One region of the Methylobacterium sp. 001424705 genome, then DNA from elsewhere that is predicted to be linked to it. Evidence: predicted binding sites of a transcription regulator. Region 1 holds the regulator's gene; each other region holds the start of a gene.

Region 1 (3,271 bases):
TGGTGGGCGTGACGGCCTACTGCGTCTTCTCCGGCTGGGACATCGCCGCCGAGCGCTCGCTGATCATGACCCTCGTGATGCTCGGCGCGATCCTGGTCGATCGCCCGGCGCTCAGCATGCGAAACCTGGCCCTCGCCGCCCTGATCGCCCTGGCCCGCGAGCCGGACGGCCTCCTCGGCCCGAGCTTCCAGATGTCGTTCGCGGCGGTGGCCGGCCTGATTGCCTGCGCGCCGCTGATCGCCGGACGCGGGCGGCAGCGCGACGGTGCCGGCCTGCTCACCCGGATCTTCGCGCTGGCGACCGCGGCGGTCCTCGGCACCCTGGCCACGACGCTCGTGGCCCAGATCGCCACCGCGCCCTTCGCCACCTACCACTTCCAGACGGTGCAGCCCTTCGGGCTGGTGGGCAATGCGCTCACCCTGCCGCTGGTCTCCCTGGCGGTGATGCCGTCAGCGGTTCTGGGCATCCTCGCCTATCCGTTCGCGCTGGATCAGCCGGTCTGGTGGGCCATGGGCCTGGCGGTGCGGGGGATGCTGACCATCTCGACCTGGATCGCGGGCTTCGGCAACGCCGTCGTCGTGGTCCCGGCCTTCGGCACGGGGGCCCTCGGCCTCCTGGCCGCCGCCCTGATCGTCCTGACGCTCCCGGCCTCGTCGCTGCGCTGGCTCGGCCTCATTCCGGCAGCGATCGGCATCGCCTGTGCGGCTGCCCCGGATCGCTACGACATCTACGTCGATCGGGAGGGGGCGGGCGCCGCCATCCGCCAGCGCAACGGGCGGCTCGCCACCCTTGGCCGGCCGCCCCCCTTCGTGCTCGCGCAATGGCTCAAGGCCGATGGAGACGACCGACGGGTGCAGGACGTCACGGGGTTCGACAGCGCGCGTTGCGATCGCCTGGGCTGTACCCTGACCACACCCGACGGCCGCGTGCTCGCCCTGACCACCGACAAGCGTGCCCTCGGAGAGGACTGCGCCAGGGCCGACATCCTGATCACCCGGCAATCCGCGCCCGGGGGCTGCACCGCATCGATCGTCATCGACCGGGATTTCCTGGGATCCCACGGTGCGACCGCGATTCGCCTCACCCGCGATGGGCCGTCCCTCGCCACCGCGAAGCATCCCGGGGATGTCGTGCCCTGGCGTGCGACGCCCTTGCGAAAGCCGTTGGACCCGCCGGGAACGGCCTTGCCATCTTCGACACCGCCGGCGTCGGTCTTACCGGAAATCCCCGATCGCACCCGCGACCCGTCGGATCCGTCCGGCGATGAACCGGACGGGGACCCCCTTCAGTAGCGGCGCACCAGACTGACCAGACGTCCCTGGATCTGCACCCGATCCGGCCCGAGGACCCGCGTCTCGTAGGCCGGATTCGCCGCTTCCAGGGCGATGGACGATCCACGCCGGCGCAGGCGCTTCAGGGTCGCCTCCTCGTCGTCGATGAGGGCCACGATGATGTCGCCCGTATTGGCGGTGTCCTGCTTGCGGATGACCACCAGGTCGCCGTCGAGGATCCCGGCATCGACCATCGAATCGCCGCGCACCTCCAGGGCGTAATGCTCGCCACCGGCCAGGAAATCCGGCGACATCGTAACCGAATGGCTCTGTTCCTGGATGGCCGAGATGGGCGTACCGGCCGCGATCCGACCCATCACCGGGATGGTCACGGCCCGACCGCTCTCGTCGGTGGCCTGCGTGGTCGGCAGTCGGGACACCGATGCGCCGGCCGGCAGGCCCTTGCCCTTGCCGCCTTCGACCACGCTCGGCATGAAGCGGCGAACCTCGGAGGCCGGAGCGGCGCGCGGGGCGCCCGCATTCCCCCCGAGGCTCTCCGGCATCCGGATCACCTCGATGGCCCGCGCCCTGTTGGGCAGCCGGCGCAGGAAGCCGCGCTCCTCCAGGGCCGTGATCAGGCGGTGAATGCCCGACTTCGACTTCAGGTCGAGGGCGTCCTTCATCTCGTCGAACGACGGGGGAACGCCGCTCTCGCGCATCCGAAGCTGGATGAACTGGAGCAGGTCCAGCTGCTTACGCGTCAACATGCGGGACACTCTTCGTTAGCGCCACGGATCGCGGCGGGTGGCACTAGAAACAAACCACGAACACGTTAAACGTTCCGTAAGTGTTCTGCAAGGGTTCCCATCTCAAGCCTCTCGGGCGCGATCCGTTCGATCCCCTCGGCAAGGGCGGATCTGGGCGTCGCCCGAGCGCCACGCCGGCCTGCCGCTGCGGCCATCGCTGCGATCGAGTGGTGCCCCAATCCGACGAATGAGTTGGACGGCCGGCGTCTTGACCGGTCGGCAGGGCGCCCGGGCGCAGCGCCCTCGGGTCGATGGCCCGGCGACGATCGGTTCTCTGCCGTCCTCTGCCGGCGTCGCCGACGGCGGGTCTTCGGCTAGCGCTGCCCGGTGCGCCCTGCCTTGGGCCGGTCACCCGAACCGTTGCCGCCCGTCTCGGTGGGATTGCGGGGATCCTGCCAGAAGGTATCGAACAGGCGCTGCATCGCGCGGGCGTTCTCCTGCTGCACCTCCAGGCCCGTCTGGAACATCTGCTGCATCACGTCGAAGGGCGCTTCCGTGGCCGACCTGTCCGGCGCGGCGGACTCCGGCCGGGGCGAAGCCGCGAGCCACGTCGACGCCGCACGCGGCCGTGCCTGGGGCGAGGGCGTCGCGGGCTTCGGGGCCTTGGCGCCGGAGTTCAGGAACGCCTGCATCATCTCCGACCAGGCATTGGGCGGGAAGCCGAAGGGGTTCGCCTCGGCGCGCGGGACCGGCGCCGCGGCAGGCGCTTGGTTGATCATGACGTGGACGATCCCCGCCACCACCATGCCGGCCATGATCGGCAGCATCTGCTTCAAGGCCGGCATCGCCACGCCGCTGACGGCAGCGGCCTGCTGCAGAACGGCCTGACTCAGATGGGGCGAGCCGAAGAGTTGCTGGACCAGCATGTCCATCTGCGGCGTCGCGCTCGACGCCTTCGGCGCGGCGGGGCCGACGAGATTGAAGAGGTGGGCGAAGCCGGTCGGATCCTGGGCGACGTTCCGCTGCAGCCCCATCGTGAGGGCCGGAAGCAGGGCTTCCATCGCGCGCAGGCTCTGCTCCGGCGACAAGCCGAACTGCCGTCCGAACCCCTGCGCGTTGGGGCCCGCCTGCGCCTGAAGGATGTCGAACAGATTGAACATGGCGGCCTCGCGGACGAACTGCGGCTTTCCCGGTCATCGACCCGGGCGCGCCGCGCGAATTCTGTCGCATCCGGTCGGTACTGACCAGCCCGGG
Region 2 (3,271 bases), on a different contig from region 1:
GATCCCCACCGCCACCACGGCGAGGACCGCCGCCCGCATCCAGATCGAGCCCTCGGGCAGGGCCGCGAGGGTGATGGCCATGATCTCGGCCGAGAGGATGAAGTCCGTCTTGATCGCACTGGAGACCTTCCGATCCTCCAGGGCCTGGGCATCGCCGGCCGCTTCGTCGCGCTTCGCCGCGTGGGCATGGGCCTTGTGCGGGAACAGCGCCTCGTAGACCTTCTCGGTGCCCTCGTAGCAGAGATAGGCCCCCCCGAGCATCAGCAGGGGCGTGATCGCCCAGGGCGCGAAGGCGCCGAGCGCCAGGGCGGCGGGCAGCAGGAACAGCAGCTTGTTGCGCAGGGAGCCCAGCGCGATGCGGCCGACGATGGGCAGTTCGCGCTCGGCGGCGAAGCCCACCACGTAGCGGGGCGTCACGGCGGCATCGTCGATGACGACGCCGGCCGCCTTCACGCCGGCGCGGCCCGCCTGGGCGGCGACATCGTCGAGGGAGGCCGCCGCCACCTTGGCGAGACCCGCGACGTCATCGAGAAGCGCGATCAGTCCGATGCTCACGGGAACCCCTGCCTGGCCGGCCACAGTCCCCGCGCCGGATGGCGCGGCGAGCTTGGCCTTTACAGGAGACGAACGAGGCGGCGATTTGATCCCGGAGCCGCGCCGATGACCGTCGGGACCTGGCGTCTCGCGCGATCAACGACGCGGGGTCGACCCTAGAACGGAATGTCGTCGTCGAGGTCGAAGTTCGGCTTCGAGCCGCCGCCACCGCCACCCGAGGCGGGTCGGCGCTCGCCGCCGCCCGAGGGGCGACCGCCGCCGTAATCCCCGCCGCGGTCGCCGCCGCGTCCGCCACCACCGCCGCCGAAATCGCCGCCACGGCTGATCTGACCGCCGCTCTCCTCGTCCATGCCCATTTCACCGCCGCCACTGCGGCCGTCGAGAAGGGTCAGCTCGCCCCGGAAGCGCTGGAGCACCACCTCGGTGGTGTACTTCTCGACGCCGGACTGGTCCGCCCATTTGCGGGTCTGGAGCTGTCCCTCGATGTAGACCTTCGAGCCCTTGCGCAGGTACTGTTCCGCCACGCGGGCGAGGTTCTCGTTGTAGATCACCACCGAGTGCCACTCGGTCTTTTCCTTGCGCTCGCCCGACATCTTGTCCTTCCAGGACTCCGATGTGGCGATGCGCAGGTTGACCACGGGATCACCGGAGGCGAGGCGCCGTGTCTCGGGGTCGCGCCCGAGATTGCCCACCAGGATCACCTTGTTCACGCTGCCGGCCATGCCGCTCTCTCCTACCGATCGATCTCACTGCGCGCTGCGGCCCCGAAAGACCGGGACGCCGCCCTGTCATGGGCCTCTCGGGCCCCGGCGGCAATCGCGGTCGGCGGGCTGTCCCCGTGACTCTCAGGGAATCGGGGGGATCTGTATGTTCTATCTCTGTTCTGTTCAGGGGGCAAGGCGCCTCGGAAGCGCGCCCTGCCCTTCGCTCAGCGGATGCGGACGATGAGCTTGCCGAAATTCCGACCCTGCAGCAGGCCCGCGAAGGCCTCCGGCGCGTTCTCCAGCCCGTCGACGATGTCCTCGCGATGGACCACGAGGCCGTCGCGCAGCCAGCCCCCGACTTCCTCCAGGAACGCCGTTTCCTGCGCGGCGAAGTCCCAGACGATGAAGCCCTGGAGGTGCAGGCGCTTCGACAGGATCGCGCGCATCAGCACCGGCACCCGGTCGGGGCCGGGCGGCAGCTCGGTGGCGTTGTAGCCGGAGACGAGGCCGCAGATCGGGATGCGGGCGAAGTTGTTCAGGAGCGGCAGCACCGCGTCGAACACAGCGCCGCCGACATTCTCGAAATAGACGTCGATGCCGTCGGGGCAGGCGGCGGCCAGCGCGTCGGGGAAGTTCTCGGCGCGGTGGTCGATGGCCGCGTCGAAGCCGAGGGTGTCGCGCAGGAAGGCGCATTTCTCGGGGCCGCCCGCGATGCCCACCGCCCGCGCGCCCCTGCGCTTGGCGATCTGCCCGACGAGGGAGCCCACCGGCCCGGTGGCCGCGGCCACCACCACGGTTTCGCCGGCTTTGGGCTTGCCGATATTGAGGAGCCCCGTATAGGCCGTCATGCCGGGCATGCCGAGGATGCCGAGGGCGGTGGTGACGGGTGCGGCGTCCGGATCAAGGCGACGCAGGCCGCGGCCGTCGGAGACGGCGAAGTCCTGCCAGCCGCCGAAGCCCACCACCGTTTCGCCGACGCGGTAATCGGGATGCTGGGACTCGACCACCTCCGCCACGGTGGCGCCCACCATGGTGTCGCCGATCGCCACCGGCTCGGCGTAGGATTTCGCCGCGCTCATGCGTCCGCGCATGTAGGGGTCGAGGGAAAGCCAGCGGTTGGCGAGCAGCACTTCGCCCGCCTTCGCCACCGGCATCCGCGCCTCCTCGAGCCGAAAATGCGAGGCGTTCGGCTCACCGTGCGGACGGGCGGCGAGGACGATGCGGCGATTCACGTGGGTCATGGGGCGGCTCCAGGGTTTTCGCGATGGGGTTCGCGAGAGGCGACGGGCGCGCCGTGGACGCGCCCGTCGGGAGATCTCCCGACAGATGGGACGGCGGCAGCCGATGACAATTCCGCGCGGGTCGGGCGACGGGTCCGGCGGCCCCTCCGCGCGTTGTCCGGGCGAGGCGACCGGCACAGGAGGGATCAGGATGGCACGCGGATGGCGAACGATCGGGGCGATGCTGCTCGGCGTCACGGCGGCCCAGGCGGCGGAGAACCCGCTGGCGCGCGAGCGCTGGACGTCCCGGGTTCTGGTGATCTCCGCGCCCGAGCCCGGCGATCCCCGGGTCACGGCCCAGCGCGCCGCGCTCGAGACAGCCCGAGCCGGCATGACGGAGCGCGATCTCGTGATCCGCGAGGCGTTCGGCGACACGAGCGAGGCACGGCGCCTGCGGGCGGTCCTCGGGCTCCCCGCGGACGGGTTTCGCGTGGTGCTGGTGGGCAAGGACGGCGAGGCCAAGCGGACCGCGACGGCGCCGATCCCGGCGGACGCGCTGTTCGAGACCATCGACGCGATGCCGATGCGCCGGGAGGAGAGGCGTCGCTGAGGCGCGGACCAGCGGCCAACGAAAAGGGGCCGCACGCGGCGGCCCCTCGAAAAACGCCGATCAGGCGATCCGATCAGTAGCAGCGCTCGACCAGCACCCGGCGGTAGCCGTAGGGGGTCCAGCGCACGCGCGGGACCGTGTAGCAGCCGCCGCCGTAGCCGTAATCGTAGGCGCCGTAGCCC
Region 3 (3,271 bases), on a different contig from region 1:
CCAGGAGGGTGAGGATCTCGCGCTCGCGCTCGGTGATCCGGATCAGCTCGTCCGCGCGGCGCAATTCGCCCCGGTCGATCCGGTAGGCGAAGGGTCCGAAGGTCACGGTGTCGTGGCTCTGGGCACGGCCGCCGGCCTCGTTGCGCCGCTTGATGATGTTCGACAGGCGCAGGATCAGCTCGCGCGGCTCGAAGGGCTTGGGCAGATAGTCGTCGGCGCCGATCTCCAGGCCCATGACCCGGTCGTTGGGATTCGAGCGCGCGGTCAGCATCAGGATCGGCACGCGCGAGGTCTGGCGGACTTCCCGGGCATAATCGAAACCGCTCTCGCCGGGCATCATCACGTCGAGCACCAGGGCATCGAAGACGAAACACTGCGCCTTGGTGCGGGCCTCGGGCACGTTCCCGGCCGCGGTGACGCGGAAGCCCTGCTCGTAGAGGAAACGCGACAGCAGTTCCCGTACCCGGCGATCGTCGTCGACCACCAGGACGTGAGGCGCATGGTCGGGAAGATCGGCGGTCGGGCGCGCCCCGGGCGTGGCCATCAGGCGGCCTTGCCGGCGCGCCGGGACATCAGGCGCTGCACGGCCGCGCGCGCGTCGGGTTCGATCATGCCGAAGAGGAAGCTCTCGGCGGAGAGGGGAGCCTCGCCGCCGCGCTCCGATGCCGCGAGGGCGCGCGCCACCCGCCGGCTCTGGACCCGCATGAGGTCGCCGGCGAGGTCCGCACCGGCCGCGGTGCAGAACAGCAGCCGCTGGCGCCGGTCGCTGGTGCCGGTCTTCTGCGCGATGTAGCCCTGCTCGATCAAATCCTTCAGCACCCGGTTCAGGCTCTGCTTGGTGATGCGCAGGATATCCAGGAGTTCGGCGATCGTAAGACCCGGATAGCGGTCGACGAAGTGCAGCACCCGGTGATGGGCCCGGCCGAAGCCGTACTGGGCCAGGATGCGGTCGGGGTCGCCGACGAAATCCCGGTAGGCGAAGAACAGAAGCTCGATGAGATCATCGCCGGAACCGGAGGACGGCAGCGGCGTATCGGCGTCGGCATCTCGCATCGCGTGGGCAGTCACGTCTCGGGCGACCTCGATGTACGTCAGCGTTGTTGACATGTTCCAGCCCGGACGCGACCCGTCAAGCCTGGGATCGGAGGACGCGTGACGGCACGCCGAGCCCCGTTCCCACAATGGGAACAGCCGATCGCGAGAACCGCCTACGTATCCGAACCGCGCGAACCCGTGAGACAGATGACCACGGGACGACAGGCCTTATCGGGCGTAGGCGCAGGAACCCGCCGTTGAGCCTCGCGTTCACTAGAACATTTCGTGAACCAGAGGATCCGAACATGGCCGGCACCCAGGCGAACAAGACCCAGGCATCCAAGTCCGACTCATCGAAGTCCGACTCATCGAAGTCCGGCACGTCCAAGTCTGACGCTTCGGAAGCTCACGAGAACCCCAAGACCGATCCGAAGGACGTCTCGAACCAGATCAAGGATCCGAGCGAGTGGACCACCGGCGGCGAGCCGATGACCGGCGCGCAAGCGTCCTACCTCAAGACCTTGTCCGAAGAGGCGAAGGACCCGGACGCGTTCGACCCCGATCTCGACAAGGCCGAGGCATCCCAGCGGATCGATGCCCTGCGCAAGGAATCCGGCAAGGCCTGACCGTCGCCGCGGGGCCGGCCGGCTCGATCCGATGGCCTGGACGGGTCGGGCAAGCGTGAAAGACGGACCGGGGGCCGACGCGCCCGGCCCGTCGCATCGGCTCAAGTCCGGACTTCGACGATCCGTTTAAGTCCTCCGCAAGGAAGGTCGCGTAACGTTTCCCACGATCGACGTCCGCGAAAGATTCCCTGGGGCCATGACCGAACTGGATTGCGAACAGGCCAGGGGTCGGCGGAGATTTCCGGCGCGGCACGATCTGCAGATCCTGGCCCGTCGCTTCCTCGAAGACACGTCCGGATCGACGGCCCTCGAGTACGGCCTGATCATGGCCATGGTCTTTCTGGCGATCGTGACCGCGATGCGGTACTTCGCCGACCAGACGACCGCGATGTACAACTATATCGGCGCTGCCCTCAACCGATCATCCTGAGTCCGAGCCTGTTTCGTCGCCGTGCATCCGCGTGACCATTCGGCAGATGTGACCCAGTCTCGGACGCGTTCGGTCCGCGAGCGCTCCGCAGTCCGAACGATCCCCGGCGCTGCATCGACGTAGAACACCGGGCCGGAAGCCGGCGGTCCGCGGGACGCCGTCCGCCCCCGCTTCGCGAAACAGGACGGCGGACGCGCGCCGCGACGCCGCCCACGCTTCGGCTGAACGGCGAGCCCCACCGGGCCCGTTTCGTCGCGGCGGCAATCACGACCTTTCGCTCCTCTCCAGCGCCGACGCTGCGACCGGCCCTCGCGCATCGATCGCGCAAACGGGTGGCACCCCGGCGCCATCGTGCCCCTTCCGACGCTTCGACTTAGGTGCGGCCACCAATCCAATCCGCAACTGCGAATCCAACCGCTAAAAAAAGTGCCGCAACGGCGTGTGAAGTTTCGCATGCCGTTCCACAGACTCGTGGGAAGCACCTAAGTGCAAGAGAACGAGCTTTCCGCCCCTCACCGTCCCGTGCCGGCCTCATTGCACAATTGCGCGACTTTCACATTGCCAGATTAAATGTATTCTTATACCTTTGATGTATTGAGATATACCTACAAAAGTATTGCTGTTAGATTCTGTACGGATTTTAACGTTGTGAAATCCTAGACACACTATAGACAAATCGATACATGGAGCGCAACGATGTCGTCCGGCCCCAATCCTTCCATCACGTACAAGAATTTCGTGGAACTGCGGCCGGCTTCAGACGGGTTCTTGGTGGGCAATGTCATGTCCGACCCGCCGGGCTACACGCTGACGGAAACCGCCAGCACCGGGTCAGGCGACAACCTCGGCGTGTTCGGCGATACGCCGAATGAGCCCATCACCGTGATACAGCCCGATGGGACACCCTACCCACAGAGCCTCACCTACTATGGCAAGACCGGCACCGATGGCACCGTCGTGCGCTTTCCAACGACAGGCGAGAAAGCCGGCAGTTACGTCTACATCCTGTTCACCAACCAAGACGGCTTTCAGTACAACAATTCCGTCTCGAACGTGGACCAGTCGCCCCTCGCCCTCTGTTTCGGGTCCGGCACGCGCATCCTGACGACGCGGGGCGAGGTCGCCGTCGAGGACCTGCAGGTCGGCGACCGCGCCGTCACCGCCTCCGGCCGCCACCGTA

What was found. The regulator LexA, encoded in region 1, represses DNA repair genes until DNA is damaged. The targets are predictions, from matches to a motif close to TGTTCNNNNTGTGTTCNG.
Region 2: the regulator LexA is predicted to act here: its motif matches at 1,424-1,441, upstream of ssb (single-stranded DNA-binding protein).
Region 3: the regulator LexA is predicted to act here: its motif matches at 1,096-1,113, upstream of AC6EUL_RS12765 (DUF3072 domain-containing protein).

The regions. Positions count from the first base shown of each region.
Region 1 covers NZ_JCBANU010000005.1:94,008-97,278, forward strand. The annotation lists gene AC6EUL_RS06105 (ComEC/Rec2 family competence protein) at 1-1,292, shown strand, start outside; gene lexA (transcriptional repressor LexA) at 1,286-2,038, opposite strand; gene AC6EUL_RS06115 (DUF937 domain-containing protein) at 2,392-3,177, opposite strand.
Region 2 covers NZ_JCBANU010000046.1:8,780-12,050, reverse strand. The annotation lists gene AC6EUL_RS22015 (DUF808 domain-containing protein) at 1-555, opposite strand, end outside; gene ssb (single-stranded DNA-binding protein) at 711-1,277, opposite strand; gene curA (NADPH-dependent curcumin/dihydrocurcumin reductase) at 1,484-2,500, opposite strand; gene AC6EUL_RS22000 (DUF4174 domain-containing protein) at 2,691-3,089, shown strand; gene AC6EUL_RS21995 (hypothetical protein) at 3,163-3,271, opposite strand, start outside.
Region 3 covers NZ_JCBANU010000015.1:28,969-32,239, reverse strand. The annotation lists gene AC6EUL_RS12775 (response regulator) at 1-544, opposite strand, end outside; gene AC6EUL_RS12770 (MarR family winged helix-turn-helix transcriptional regulator) at 544-1,053, opposite strand; gene AC6EUL_RS12765 (DUF3072 domain-containing protein) at 1,341-1,661, shown strand; gene AC6EUL_RS12760 (Flp family type IVb pilin) at 1,858-2,091, shown strand; gene AC6EUL_RS12755 (Hint domain-containing protein) at 2,875-3,271, shown strand, end outside.